2 regions of the Nonomuraea sp. MTCD27 genome follow, and region 1 is predicted to be linked to the other one. Evidence: riboswitches for the same ligand, from Rfam matches in the RefSeq annotation. Region 1 holds a riboswitch; the other holds the start of a gene.
What was found. Region 1 has a riboswitch for glycine ahead of gcvT (glycine cleavage system aminomethyltransferase GcvT). Riboswitches for the same ligand answer to the same signal wherever they lie in the genome.
Positions count from the first base shown of each region.

Region 2: linked by a shared signal. The riboswitch ahead of gcvP (aminomethyl-transferring glycine dehydrogenase) and the one ahead of gcvT (glycine cleavage system aminomethyltransferase GcvT) in region 1 are both predicted to bind glycine.

Region 1 covers NZ_JBGNUW010000015.1:143,461-148,833, forward strand. Annotated here, with positions in the region: gene ACBJ59_RS37845 (hypothetical protein) at 1-12, shown strand, start outside; gene ACBJ59_RS37850 (L-serine ammonia-lyase) at 1-1,369, opposite strand, end outside; gene gcvH (glycine cleavage system protein GcvH) at 1,428-1,820, opposite strand; gene gcvT (glycine cleavage system aminomethyltransferase GcvT) at 1,817-2,902, opposite strand; glycine riboswitch at 3,033-3,130, opposite strand; gene ACBJ59_RS37865 (gamma-glutamyl-gamma-aminobutyrate hydrolase family protein) at 3,193-3,897, opposite strand; gene ACBJ59_RS37870 (3-oxoacyl-ACP reductase) at 3,912-4,676, opposite strand; gene ACBJ59_RS37875 (aldehyde dehydrogenase family protein) at 4,716-5,373, opposite strand, start outside.
Region 2 covers NZ_JBGNUW010000001.1:222,220-227,592, forward strand. Annotated here, with positions in the region: gene gcvP (aminomethyl-transferring glycine dehydrogenase) at 1-1,934, opposite strand, end outside; glycine riboswitch at 2,114-2,213, opposite strand; gene ACBJ59_RS01150 (MerR family transcriptional regulator) at 2,291-2,911, opposite strand; gene ACBJ59_RS01155 (bifunctional nuclease family protein) at 3,059-3,529, opposite strand; gene ACBJ59_RS01160 (MerR family transcriptional regulator) at 3,662-4,315, opposite strand; gene ACBJ59_RS01165 (FHA domain-containing protein) at 4,371-4,883, opposite strand; gene ACBJ59_RS01170 (sugar phosphate nucleotidyltransferase) at 5,183-5,373, opposite strand, start outside.

The DNA of each region.
Region 1 (5,373 bases):
CGATCACGTTGACGGCCAGGCCGCCGCGCGAGGTCTCCTTGTACTTGTCGAGCATGTCGCGGCCGGTGTCCCGCATGGTCTTGATCGCCTTGTCGAGGGCCACGTAGTGGCGGCCGTCGCCGCGCAGCGCGATGCGGGCCGCCGTGATGGCCTTGTTGGAGGCGACCGCGTTGCGCTCGATGCACGGGATCTGGACCAGGCCGCCGATCGGGTCGCAGGTCAGGCCCAGGTTGTGCTCGATGCCGATCTCGGCCGCGTTCTCCACCTGCTCGGGCGTGCCCCCGAGGACCTCCGTGAGCCCGGCCGAGGCCATCGAGCAGGCCGAGCCGACCTCGCCCTGGCAGCCCACCTCGGCGCCCGAGATCGAGGCGTTCTCCTTGAACAGCACGCCGATCGCGCCGGCCGTCAGGAGGAAGCGGACCACCCCCTCGTCGTCGGCATGCGGGACGAAGCGGGTGTAGTAGGTCAGGACGGCCGGGATGATGCCGGCGGCGCCGTTGGTGGGGGCGGTGACGATGCGGCCGCCGGCGGCGTTCTCCTCGTTGACCGCCAGCGCGAACAGCGTGATCCAGTCCATCGCCTGCAAGGGGTCCTTCTCGGCCGACTCCGACTGCAGGCGGCGGTGGAGCTGGTTGGCGCGGCGCTTGACCTTGAGCCCGCCGGGCAGGACGCCCTCCTTGGAGATGCCGCGGCGTACGCAGTCGGACATGACCTGCCAGAGGTTCAGCAGGCCCTGCCTAATCTCCTCCTCGGTACGCCCGAACGCCCGCTCGTTCTCCAGCATGACGGCGGAGATCGACAGGCCCGTGTTCGAGCAGTGCTTGAGCAGCTCCTCGCCGGTGGTGAAGGGGTAGGGCAGCACGGTGTCGTCCGGCTTGATGCGGTCGGCGCCGGTGGCCTTCTCGTCCACGACGAAGCCGCCGCCGACCGAGAAGTACACCTTCTCTCTGAGCCGCTCGCCGGAGGCGGAGTAGGCGGTGAAACGCATGCCGTTGGGGTGCTCGGGCAGCGAGATCTTGCGTTCGAAGACGAGGTGCTCGCCCACGACGAACGGGATCTCGTGCGTGCCGAACAGCTTGACCGTGCCGGACTCGCGCATCTCGGCGATGCGGGCGTCCACGGTGTCGACGTCGACCAGCTCCGGCTTCTCGCCGGACAGGCCGAGCAGGACCGCCTTGTCGCTGCCGTGGCCCTTGCCGGTCAGGCCGAGCGAGCCGTACAGGATGGCCTCCACGCGCGCCACCTGGTCGAGCAGGCCGTCCTGGTGGAGCCCGCGGGCGAACTTGTGGGCCGCCGCCATCGGGCCGCCCGTGTGGGAGCTCGACGGGCCGATGCCTATCTTGAAGAGGTCGAAGACGCTGATCGCCATTGATGTGCGCCCTTCCTGAAGGGCCGGGGCCCGGAACTAGCGGGCCCCGGCGAATGGGTCAGGACTCGGTGCCCGAGGTCAGCGCCGTGTACTCCTGGGCGGAGAGCAGGTCCTCGGGGTCGCCTTCCATGCGCACCCGGAACATCCAGCCCTCGCCGTACGGGTCGCTGTTGGCCAGGCTCGGGTCGTCCACGATGGACTGGTTGACCTCGACGATCTCGCCCCCGACCGGGCTGTAGATCTCGTTCACCGACTTGGTGGACTCCACCTCGCCGACGGAGTCGCCCTGCTCGACGCTCGCACCGACCTCGGGGAGCTGCACGAAGACGACGTCACCAAGGGATTCGGCGGCGAAGGCCGTGATGCCGACGGTCACGGTGAGGCCGTCGTCGAGGCCGGCCACCCACTCGTGCTCCTTGGTGTAGCTCAGGTCGTCAGGGATGTTGCTCACTTGTTCCTCCTGTAAAAGGGCAGCTCAACCAGGTCCATAGGTTCATGGCTGCCCCGGATGTCCACGGCCAGGCCTGATCCGGCGCCGGTGTCCACATAAGCCATCGCGATGGGCTTTCCCAGAGTCTGGGAAGGCGCACCACTGGTGACCTCGCCGACGACGACGCCGTTCTCGGTTACCGGGTAGCCATGGCGCGGCACCCGGCGGCCCCGCGCGACCAGGCCGACGAGCCGGCGTCGGGGCGCGTCGTCCTTGACCGCCTCGAGCGCCGACCTGCCGACGAAGTCGCCCGGCTTGTCGAATTTCACCACCCTGCCCAGCCCCGCGTCGAACGGAGTGAGCTGCTCGCCCAGTTCGTTCCCGTACAGCGGCATGCCGGCCTCGAGCCTGAGCGTGTCGCGGCTGGACAGGCCCGCCGGCCGCAGCCCGTGCGGCTCGCCGGCCGCCATGAGGGCGTGCCACAGCGGGACCGCGTCCTGGTTGGCCACGAACAGCTCGAATCCATCCTCGCCGGTGTAGCCGGTACGGGCGATGAGCGCCTGCCGGCCGTCCACCAGGCCCGGCAGGCCCGCGTAGTACTTGAGCCCGCCGAGGTCGGCGTCGGTGAGCGTGGCGAGGATCTCCTGGGAGCGGGGTCCCTGGACGGCGATCAGCGCGTACTGGTCCGAGCGATCCTCGACCACCACGTCGTACGTCTTTGTACGATTTTTCAGCTCATTACCGACTTTTTCATAGTTCGAGGCGTTGGCCACGACCATGAACTCCTCGTCCCCGAGCCGGTAGACGATGAGGTCGTCGAGCACCCCGCCGCGCTCGTTCACGATCATGGTGTACCTGGCCCGGCCGGGAGCCAGCGCCGACAGGTGGCCGACCAGCGCGTAGTCCAGCGCCTGCCCCGCCTGCGGCCCGGTCAGGAAGATCTCGCCCATGTGCGAGAGGTCGAACAGCCCGGCCGCCTCGCGAACGGCCTTGTGCTCCGCGGACTCGCTGCCGTACCGGAGCGGCATGAGCCACCCGGCGAAGTCGGTGAGCGTGGCGCCGAGGCTCTCGTGAACGTCTCGTAGCGGTGTCGGTCGGGACATTTGTCGCACCTCAGGACAGGATTGGATGCCAGCATCCTCCCCCTCTGTCATCGATGCCTGAGAGCTTCGCCCGAGCTTTGCCGGACTTTCACCTTCGGCGAGGCCCGCGGGCCTGCTTTCCAGAGGTCACCTTGCCCGTGCGGTCCTTTGCCTTGAGAGGTTTGCGGGGAGGGCTTGCTCCTTCAGGGACCCTGACCGGCTGTCAGGGTGCTCTCCCGCACGGTTTCACCGGTGATGTCCGCCAGCCTAGTGGGGTTACGGGGCTGTTGTCGCGTTCTGGGTGGGGTCGTTCAGCAGGCCGCCACGAGAGCCTCGAAGAGCGCGTGGTCCTCGGCGGCCTCCGGGTGCCACTGCACGGCCACCGTGAACCGTCCCGCGAACCGTCCCGAGTCCAGCTCCACGGCCTCGATCGTGCCGTCCGCGGCGGTGGCGGTGACCGTGAGGCCGGGGGCGAGGCGGTCGACGGCCTGGTGGTGGTAGTGCGGGACCGTCACGGGGTCCTCGCCCAGCGCCTTGGCCAGGCGGGTGCCGGGGGTCGGGGTCACCGGCAGGTGCCCGAACCGGCCGGGGCCCGGGCAGTGGTCGGTGTGGCCGACCGCGTCGGGCAGGTGCTGGAGGAGGGTGCCGCCGAGGGCGACGTTGAGGACCTGGAGGCCGCGGCAGACGCCGAGGTAGGGTAGGCCGGCGTCGAGCGCCGTCGCGAGCAGCGAGAACTCGGCCTCGTCACGAAATTTCCGGACGTAGCCGGTGCGCTCTTGCGCGTCCTGGCCGTACCTGGCCGGGTCGATGTCGCCGCCACCGGCCAGGATGAGCCCGTCCAGGCCGGGTACGACCCCGGCGGGATCGCCGGCCGGAGGCAGCAGGACGGGCTGCCCGCCGGCGCGGACGACCTGCTCCACGTACATGTACGGCAGCAGCGCGGCGGTCGTGTCCTGCCACACCGTGAACGAGGCGGGCTCGACGTAGCACGTGATGCCGATGATGGGACGCCGCACGGCGACGGGACCTCCTAGAGCGGTGTGACGTAGGCGCCGGAGATGCCCCCGTCCACCAGGAACTCGCTGCCCGTGATGAACGAGGCGTCGTCGCTGGCCAGGAACGCCACCGCCGCCGCGATCTCCGACGCCTCCGCGAAGCGGCCCACCGGGATGTGCACCAGCCGCCGCTGCGCCCGCTCCGGGTCCTTCGCGAACAGCTCCTGCAGCAGCGGCGTGTTCACCGGCCCCGGGCACAGGGCGTTCACCCGGATGCCCTCCCTGGCGAACTGCACGCCCAGCTCCCGCGACATCGCCAGCACCCCGCCCTTGGAGGCGGTGTAGGAGATCTGCGAGGTCGCCGAGCCCATGACGGCCACGAACGACGCGGTGTTGATGATCGAGCCCTTGCCCTGGCGGCGCATGTACGGGATGGCGTGCTTGCAGCACAGGTAGACGCTGGTCAGGTTCACCTCCTGGACGCGGCGCCAGGCCTCGATGCCGGTCTCCAGGATGGAGTCGTCCTCGGGGGGCGAGATGCCGGCGTTGTTGAAGGCGATGTCCACGCTGCCGTAGGTCTCGTACGCCGTGGCGAACATCCGTACGACGTCGTCCTCGCTGGTCACGTCGGCCTTGACGAACAGGCCGACGACCTCGCTCGCCGCCTTGCCGCCCGCCTCCTCGTCGATGTCCACGCAGACCACCTTGGCGCCCTCGTCGGCGAACCTGCGGGCCGTGGCCAGCCCGATCCCGCTGCCCGCGCCGGTCACGACCGCCACCCGATCCTGCAACCGCTGCATGTCACTCCCTGCCCATCGGTCGTTCACTCCGCTGACTGTTCACTCCGATGAAATGAAGACGTTCTTTGTCTCGGTGAACGCCGCCAGGGCGTCCGGGCCGAGTTCCCGGCCGAGGCCCGACTGCTTGAAGCCGCCGAACGGGGTCCAGTAGCGGACGGAGGAGTGCGAGTTCACCGACAGGGCCCCCGACTCGACGGCCCTGGCCACGCGCAGCGCCCGGCCGACGTCACGGGTCCAGATGGAGCCGCTCAGGCCGTAGGGCGTGTCGTTGGCGATGCGTACGGCCTCCGCCTCGTCCTCGAACCGCGCCACCGACACGACCGGCCCGAAGATCTCCTCGGTGAACGCCCGGTCGGTGACGTCGGGGGTCAGCACGGTCGGTGGGAACCAGTAGCCCCTGCCCTGGGGGCAGGACCCCTGGAGGTAGGGGGCGCCCTCGACGAAGCCGCGCACGCGGTCGAGGTGTTCGGCGCTGATCAGGGGCCCCATCTCGGTGGACTCGTCGAGGGGGTCGCCGACCTTGACGCCCTGTACGGCGGGTGCGAGCAGGGCCATGAACTCGTCGTACACGGAGGACTGGACGAGCAGGCGGGACCTGGCGCAGCAGTCCTGTCCCGCGTTGTCGAAGACGGCGTAGGGCGCTGTGCCGGCCGCCTTCTCCAGGTCGGCGTCGGCGAAGACGATGTTCGCCGACTTG
Region 2 (5,373 bases), on a different contig from region 1:
ACGCCGTGCGTGGACGGGTACGTCACCATGATCGCGGCCAGCGCGTCACGGTGCTTGTCGATCTTGGCGTCGAGGTCGGCCAGGTCCACGTTGCCGTCGGTGTCGCAGGCCACGACCACGACGCGCATGCCGGCCATGACGGCGCTGGCGGCGTTCGTGCCGTGGGCGGAGGACGGGATGAGGCAGACGTCCCGCTCGCCCTGGCCGTTGGCGCGGTGGTAGGCGCGGATGGCCAGCAGCCCGGCGAACTCGCCCTGCGAGCCGGCGTTCGGCTGGATGGAGACGGCGTCGTAGCCGGTCACCTCGGCCAGCCAGCCCTCCAGCGTGCCGATCAGCTCGCGGTAGCCCTCGGTCTGGTCGGCCGGCGCGTACGGGTGGACGGCGGCGAACTCGGGCCAGGTGATGGGCTCCATCTCGGTGGTCGCGTTCAGCTTCATCGTGCAGGAGCCGAGCGGGATCATCGAACGGTCGAGCGCGATGTCCTTGTCCTGCAGCCTGCGCAGGTAACGCAGCATCGCGGTCTCGGAGCGGTGGGCGTGGAAGACCGGGTGGGTCAGGTACGGGGTCTCGCGCAGCAGCGAGGAGGGCAGCGCGTCGGCGGCGGCCTCGGGGTCGGGCTCCGTGCCTTCCACTCCGAAGGCCGCCAGCACCTTGGCCACCTCGGCGACGCCGGTCTGCTCGTCGCAGGCGACGGAGACGTGGTCGGCGTCCACCTGCCAGAGGTTGACGCCCCGCTCGGCGGCGGCGGCCACGACGGAGCCGGCCCGGCCGGGCACGCGGGCGAGCACGGTGTCGAAGAACTCGCCGTGCACGACCTCCACGCCGGCGCCGCGCAGCCCCTCGGCCAGGGCGGTGGCGTGGCGGTGCACCCGGTGGGCGATGCCGCGCAGTCCCTCGGGGCCGTGGTAGACGGCGTACATGCCGGCGATGACGGCGAGCAGCACCTGCGCGGTGCAGATGTTGCTGGTGGCCTTCTCGCGGCGGATGTGCTGCTCGCGGGTCTGCAGGGCCAGGCGGTAGGCGGGGTCGCCGTCGGCGTCGACGGACACGCCCACGAGCCGGCCCGGGAGCTGGCGCTGCAGGCCCTCGCGTACGGACATGTACGCGGCGTGCGGCCCGCCGAACCCGAACGGCACCCCGAACCGCTGCGAGGAGCCGATCGCGATGTCGGCGCCCAGCTCGCCGGGGGCGGTGACCAGCGTCAGGGCCAGCAGGTCGGCGGCGGCCACGACGAGGGCGCCCGCCTCGTGCGCGGCGGCGGCCAGGGCACGGAAGTCGCGCAGCAGGCCCGACGCGCCCGGGTACTGGACGAGCACGCCGAAGCACTCGGGCAGCTCGCCCTCCAGGGAGTGCTCCACCAGCGTGATGCCGAGCGGCTCGGCCCGGGTGGCGAGCACGGACTTGGTCTGGGGCAGCGCGTCGGCGTCCACCACGAACACGTCGCTCCTGGACTTGCCGGCCCGGCGCGCCAGCGTCATGGCCTCGGCCGCGGCCGTGGCCTCGTCCAGCAGCGACGCGCCGGAGACGGGCAGGCCGGTGAGGTCGGAGACGACCGTCTGGAAGTTCAGCAGCGCCTCCAGGCGCCCCTGCGAGATCTCCGGCTGGTACGGCGTGTAGGCGGTGTACCAGCCCGGGTTCTCCAGCAGGTTGCGGCGGATGACCGCGGGCGTGACGGTGTCGTAGTAGCCCAGGCCGATCATGGAGGTGAGCACCCGGTTGCGCCCGGCCAGGGCGCGCAGCTCGGCGATGGCCTCGGCCTCGCCGATCGCGGCGGGCAGCTTGAGCCGGTCCTTGGCCCTGATGGCCTCCGGGACGGCCACCGCCACCAGGTCCGCCACGGACTCGAAGCCGACGGCCTCGAGCATGCGCTGCTGCTCGGACTCCGATGGGCCGATGTGCCTTGACGAGAACGGCGGAGCGGACAGATCGGTCATGGGGTGTGCCTCCCGAGGCTATGGAGACCGGCGCCAGGGCGCGGACGAGTGCCGGATCTCCCCCTCTGTCAGCGCGATCCACGACCTGCGCGGTGCCGCGACCTGAGAGCTTCACCCCTGCGGGGGCTTGCACCGTCGGTGAGACGCGCCTGGCGGGCGCACCTGCTTTCCAGAGTTGCCTCACCCGAGCGGTACAGGATGCCTGAGAGATTCCGGGGAGGGTTGCTCCTTCGGCGCCCCGGGGCCCAGGGGGCCCGAGGACTCTCCCGCACGGGGTCGTCAGCCTTGCTGTCCCAGATTACTACGCTAAGCCCCGTTTGCCGTTCACCGGCCTGCCCCGACGGTCTTCGAAGTGTTCAGCCGGTGCGGCGCGCGCGGCGCCTGCGAGCCAGCTCGTCAGCGGGATGGTCGGCCGGGACGTTGTCCTCGACCGCCGCGCGTTCCCCCGGCAGCTCCGCGAGGGAGCCCTCGACCTCTCGCCAGACTCGCCCGAGCGCGATGCCGAACACGCCCTGGCCGCCCTGGAGCAGGTCGATCACCTCGTCGGCCGAGGTGCACTCGTAGACGCTGACGCCGTCGCTCATGAGCGTGATCTGCGCGAGGTCGGCGACCCCGCGGTCACGCAGATGCTGCACGGCCGTGCGGATCTGCTGCAGCGACACCCCGGTGTCCAGGAGCCGCTTGACGACTTTGAGTACGAGGATGTCGCGGAAGCTGTAGAGCCTCTGGGAGCCGGAGCCCTGCGCGGCTCTTATCGTCGGCTCCACCAGGCCCGTGCGCGCCCAGTAGTCGAGCTGCCTGTAGGTGATGCCGGCCGCGGCGCAGGCCGTCGGCCCGCGGTATCCGATGTCGCCCGGCAACGCCGACGGCTGCTCGTCGAAGAGCAGACCCTGCTCCCCGGCACGCTGCCGCGCGCTCTCGCGCCGCACCGGATCTTCCTGGCCGGCCGTCTTTCCCTCGCCGCTGCTGACCGCCACGCGGACCTCCGGCTTTCTCTCATCCCGTGGCCTGATCTGGGGGTTCGTAAAGGGCGACCACGGGTTTCACTTGCACCGTAGGACCGTGACCATGCTCAGTCAACGATCCGGCTCGGCGCGTCGTGAAGCGTAAATGCACTGAAATACCTACCCCGCCCTGCCGAAGTCTTCGGGAGTGATCGTGTCAAGGAACTCCCTGAACTTCTCCACCTCGTCCTCCTGGTCGTCCGGGATGATCACTCCGGCCTCCTGGACGACCTCCTCGCTGGCGAAGATCCGGGCCCCGGTGCGCAGGGCGAGCGCGATCGAGTCGGACGGCCGGGCGCTCACCTCCACGCCGTTGGAGAAGACCAGATCGGCGAAGAAGATGCCGTCGCGCAGCGCGACGATGTTGACCGCCCGCAGGCCGACACCCAGGGCGCTCAGCACGTCACGGAAAAGGTCATGGGTGAGCGGCCGCGGCGGCGGCTCCTCAGCCTGGGCCAGGGCGATCGCCGTGGCCTCCGTCATGCCGATCCATATAGGAAGGAACCGTTCCCCGTGAGCCTCCTTGAGCAAGACGATCGGCTGATTAGTGGGCATTTCAACGCGAACGCCCACGACCTCCATCTGCAACACGGGCTGCTCCGTATTCCTGACCGGTCACCCGGCACAGCTCTTCGATCATCGCTTCTGCTGACTGGCTTCTGCAATTCAACGTAACACCCAGCGGGCCTGGAATGTGCCCCCGCCTCCCAGCTCGCTACGGTCTCAACGTCCCAGGACCGAACGGACACCCGTGCGCACAAGGGATGCGTGCAGGTCGAGCAGAAGCGTGGAAAGCTCCCTGGCGACCTCGTCCGCCTCACCGATGGCGCCGGGGGCGCGCCGCTTGAGGATCGGCGCGACGGTCTGCTCGACCAGCCCCGCCTCGCGCTCGGCCGCCGCCTTGACCGCCCGCAGGTGGCGGGCGTGCAGGCCGAACCGGGCCAGCGCCCCGACCGTGCGCGCCACCTTGAGCGCCTCCTCGTCGTAGCGCCGGGCCACCGGGGCGAGCAGGCCGTAGTCCTCCAGCTCGGTGAGCGTCTCGTCGTCGATCCCCGCGGCCTCGAGCAGCTCCGCCCGGCTGAACCGGACCTCCTGCGCCTGCCGGACCTCACGCGGGCGGCCGAAGCTCTCCGCCATCCGGTCCTTGATCACCCGCAGCGGCAGGTAGTGGTCACGCTGCTCGGTGAGGATGAAGCGCAGTTGCTCCACGTGCAGGTGCGTGAACTTGCGGTAGCCGGAGGGGCTGCGCTCGGGCTCGATCAGCCCCTCGCCCTCCAAGAACCTGATCTTGGAGATCGTGACATCGGGGAACTCGCCCTGCAGGAGCGCGAGCACCTCCCCGATGCTCATGTGCGACCGCGCCGCCTGGGAGCTCACGGCGCCTCCGGCCCCGTGAACCCGGGGTGCTGAGCCATGTCCAAGGGTCGCTCACTCATACGCCGGCGGTGCCCCGCATCAGGAAGACGAGGCGGAATTTGCCGATCTGCACCTCGTCTCCGGAGTGCAGGGGAACCTCCTCGATCCGCTCCCGGTTGACGTAGGTGCCGTTGAGGCTGCCCACGTCGCGCACGGAGAACTGGCCGCCGCGGTGGCGGTAGAACTCGACGTGGCGGCGGGAGACCGTGATGTCGTCGAGGAAGATGTCGCTCTCCGGATGGCGCCCCGTCGTGGTCAGCTCCTTGTCGAGCCGGAAGCGACTCCCCTGGTTGGGACCCCTGGTCACCGTGAGCAACGCCGTGCCCGGGGGCAGTTGCTCGACCAGAGCCCGCTCGGCCAGGAGCATGTCGCCCGTCTCAGCCTCGTACGCCTCGATTCCCGCGACGGAGATCGTCGATGTGGTGTCCCCGGAGACCTCGGGTCTGGTCAGCGGTGACCCACAGCGGGAACAGAAACGGGCATCCTCGGGGTTGGCGTGCCCGCACTGCGTGCAGTAGACGCTCGGCATCGATCGGCTCGGCCTCCTACCGCGAAGACGCGGCGACGGTGCTCAGGGCGCGCCTCGCTTCGCTTTTTCAAGTTTGCGAATGCCGCAACTTACGCTGATCAGCGGCAAAGGTCAAGGCGGGGCGCTGCACTTTGGTTTGGACGCAGACAAAGTTACCGTCGCCCCCGCCCCGTGGTCCATGCCGCCGCGCGTTTCTACATTACGATCTTGCGGCACTCTCTGTGCACGTCATCGGCAAAGCCTTTCCCGATCGTCTCCGGTCGCTGTGCGTGACGGCGTGTGACGCGTGTGCGACGAGGTCAGCCGGCGGCCTGCTCCACGATGCGCGCCCACCGTTCGAGCAGCGCCTGGGCGCTGTCGACGTCCGACGCTTCGGCCCACAGGTCGGTGACCGGCTCGGCGGCGGCGGGCAGGACCAGCACCCAGCTCCCGTCCTCGCGGGCCACCCGCACGCCGTCGGTGGTGTCGACGCGGTGGCCCTCCGGCTCGG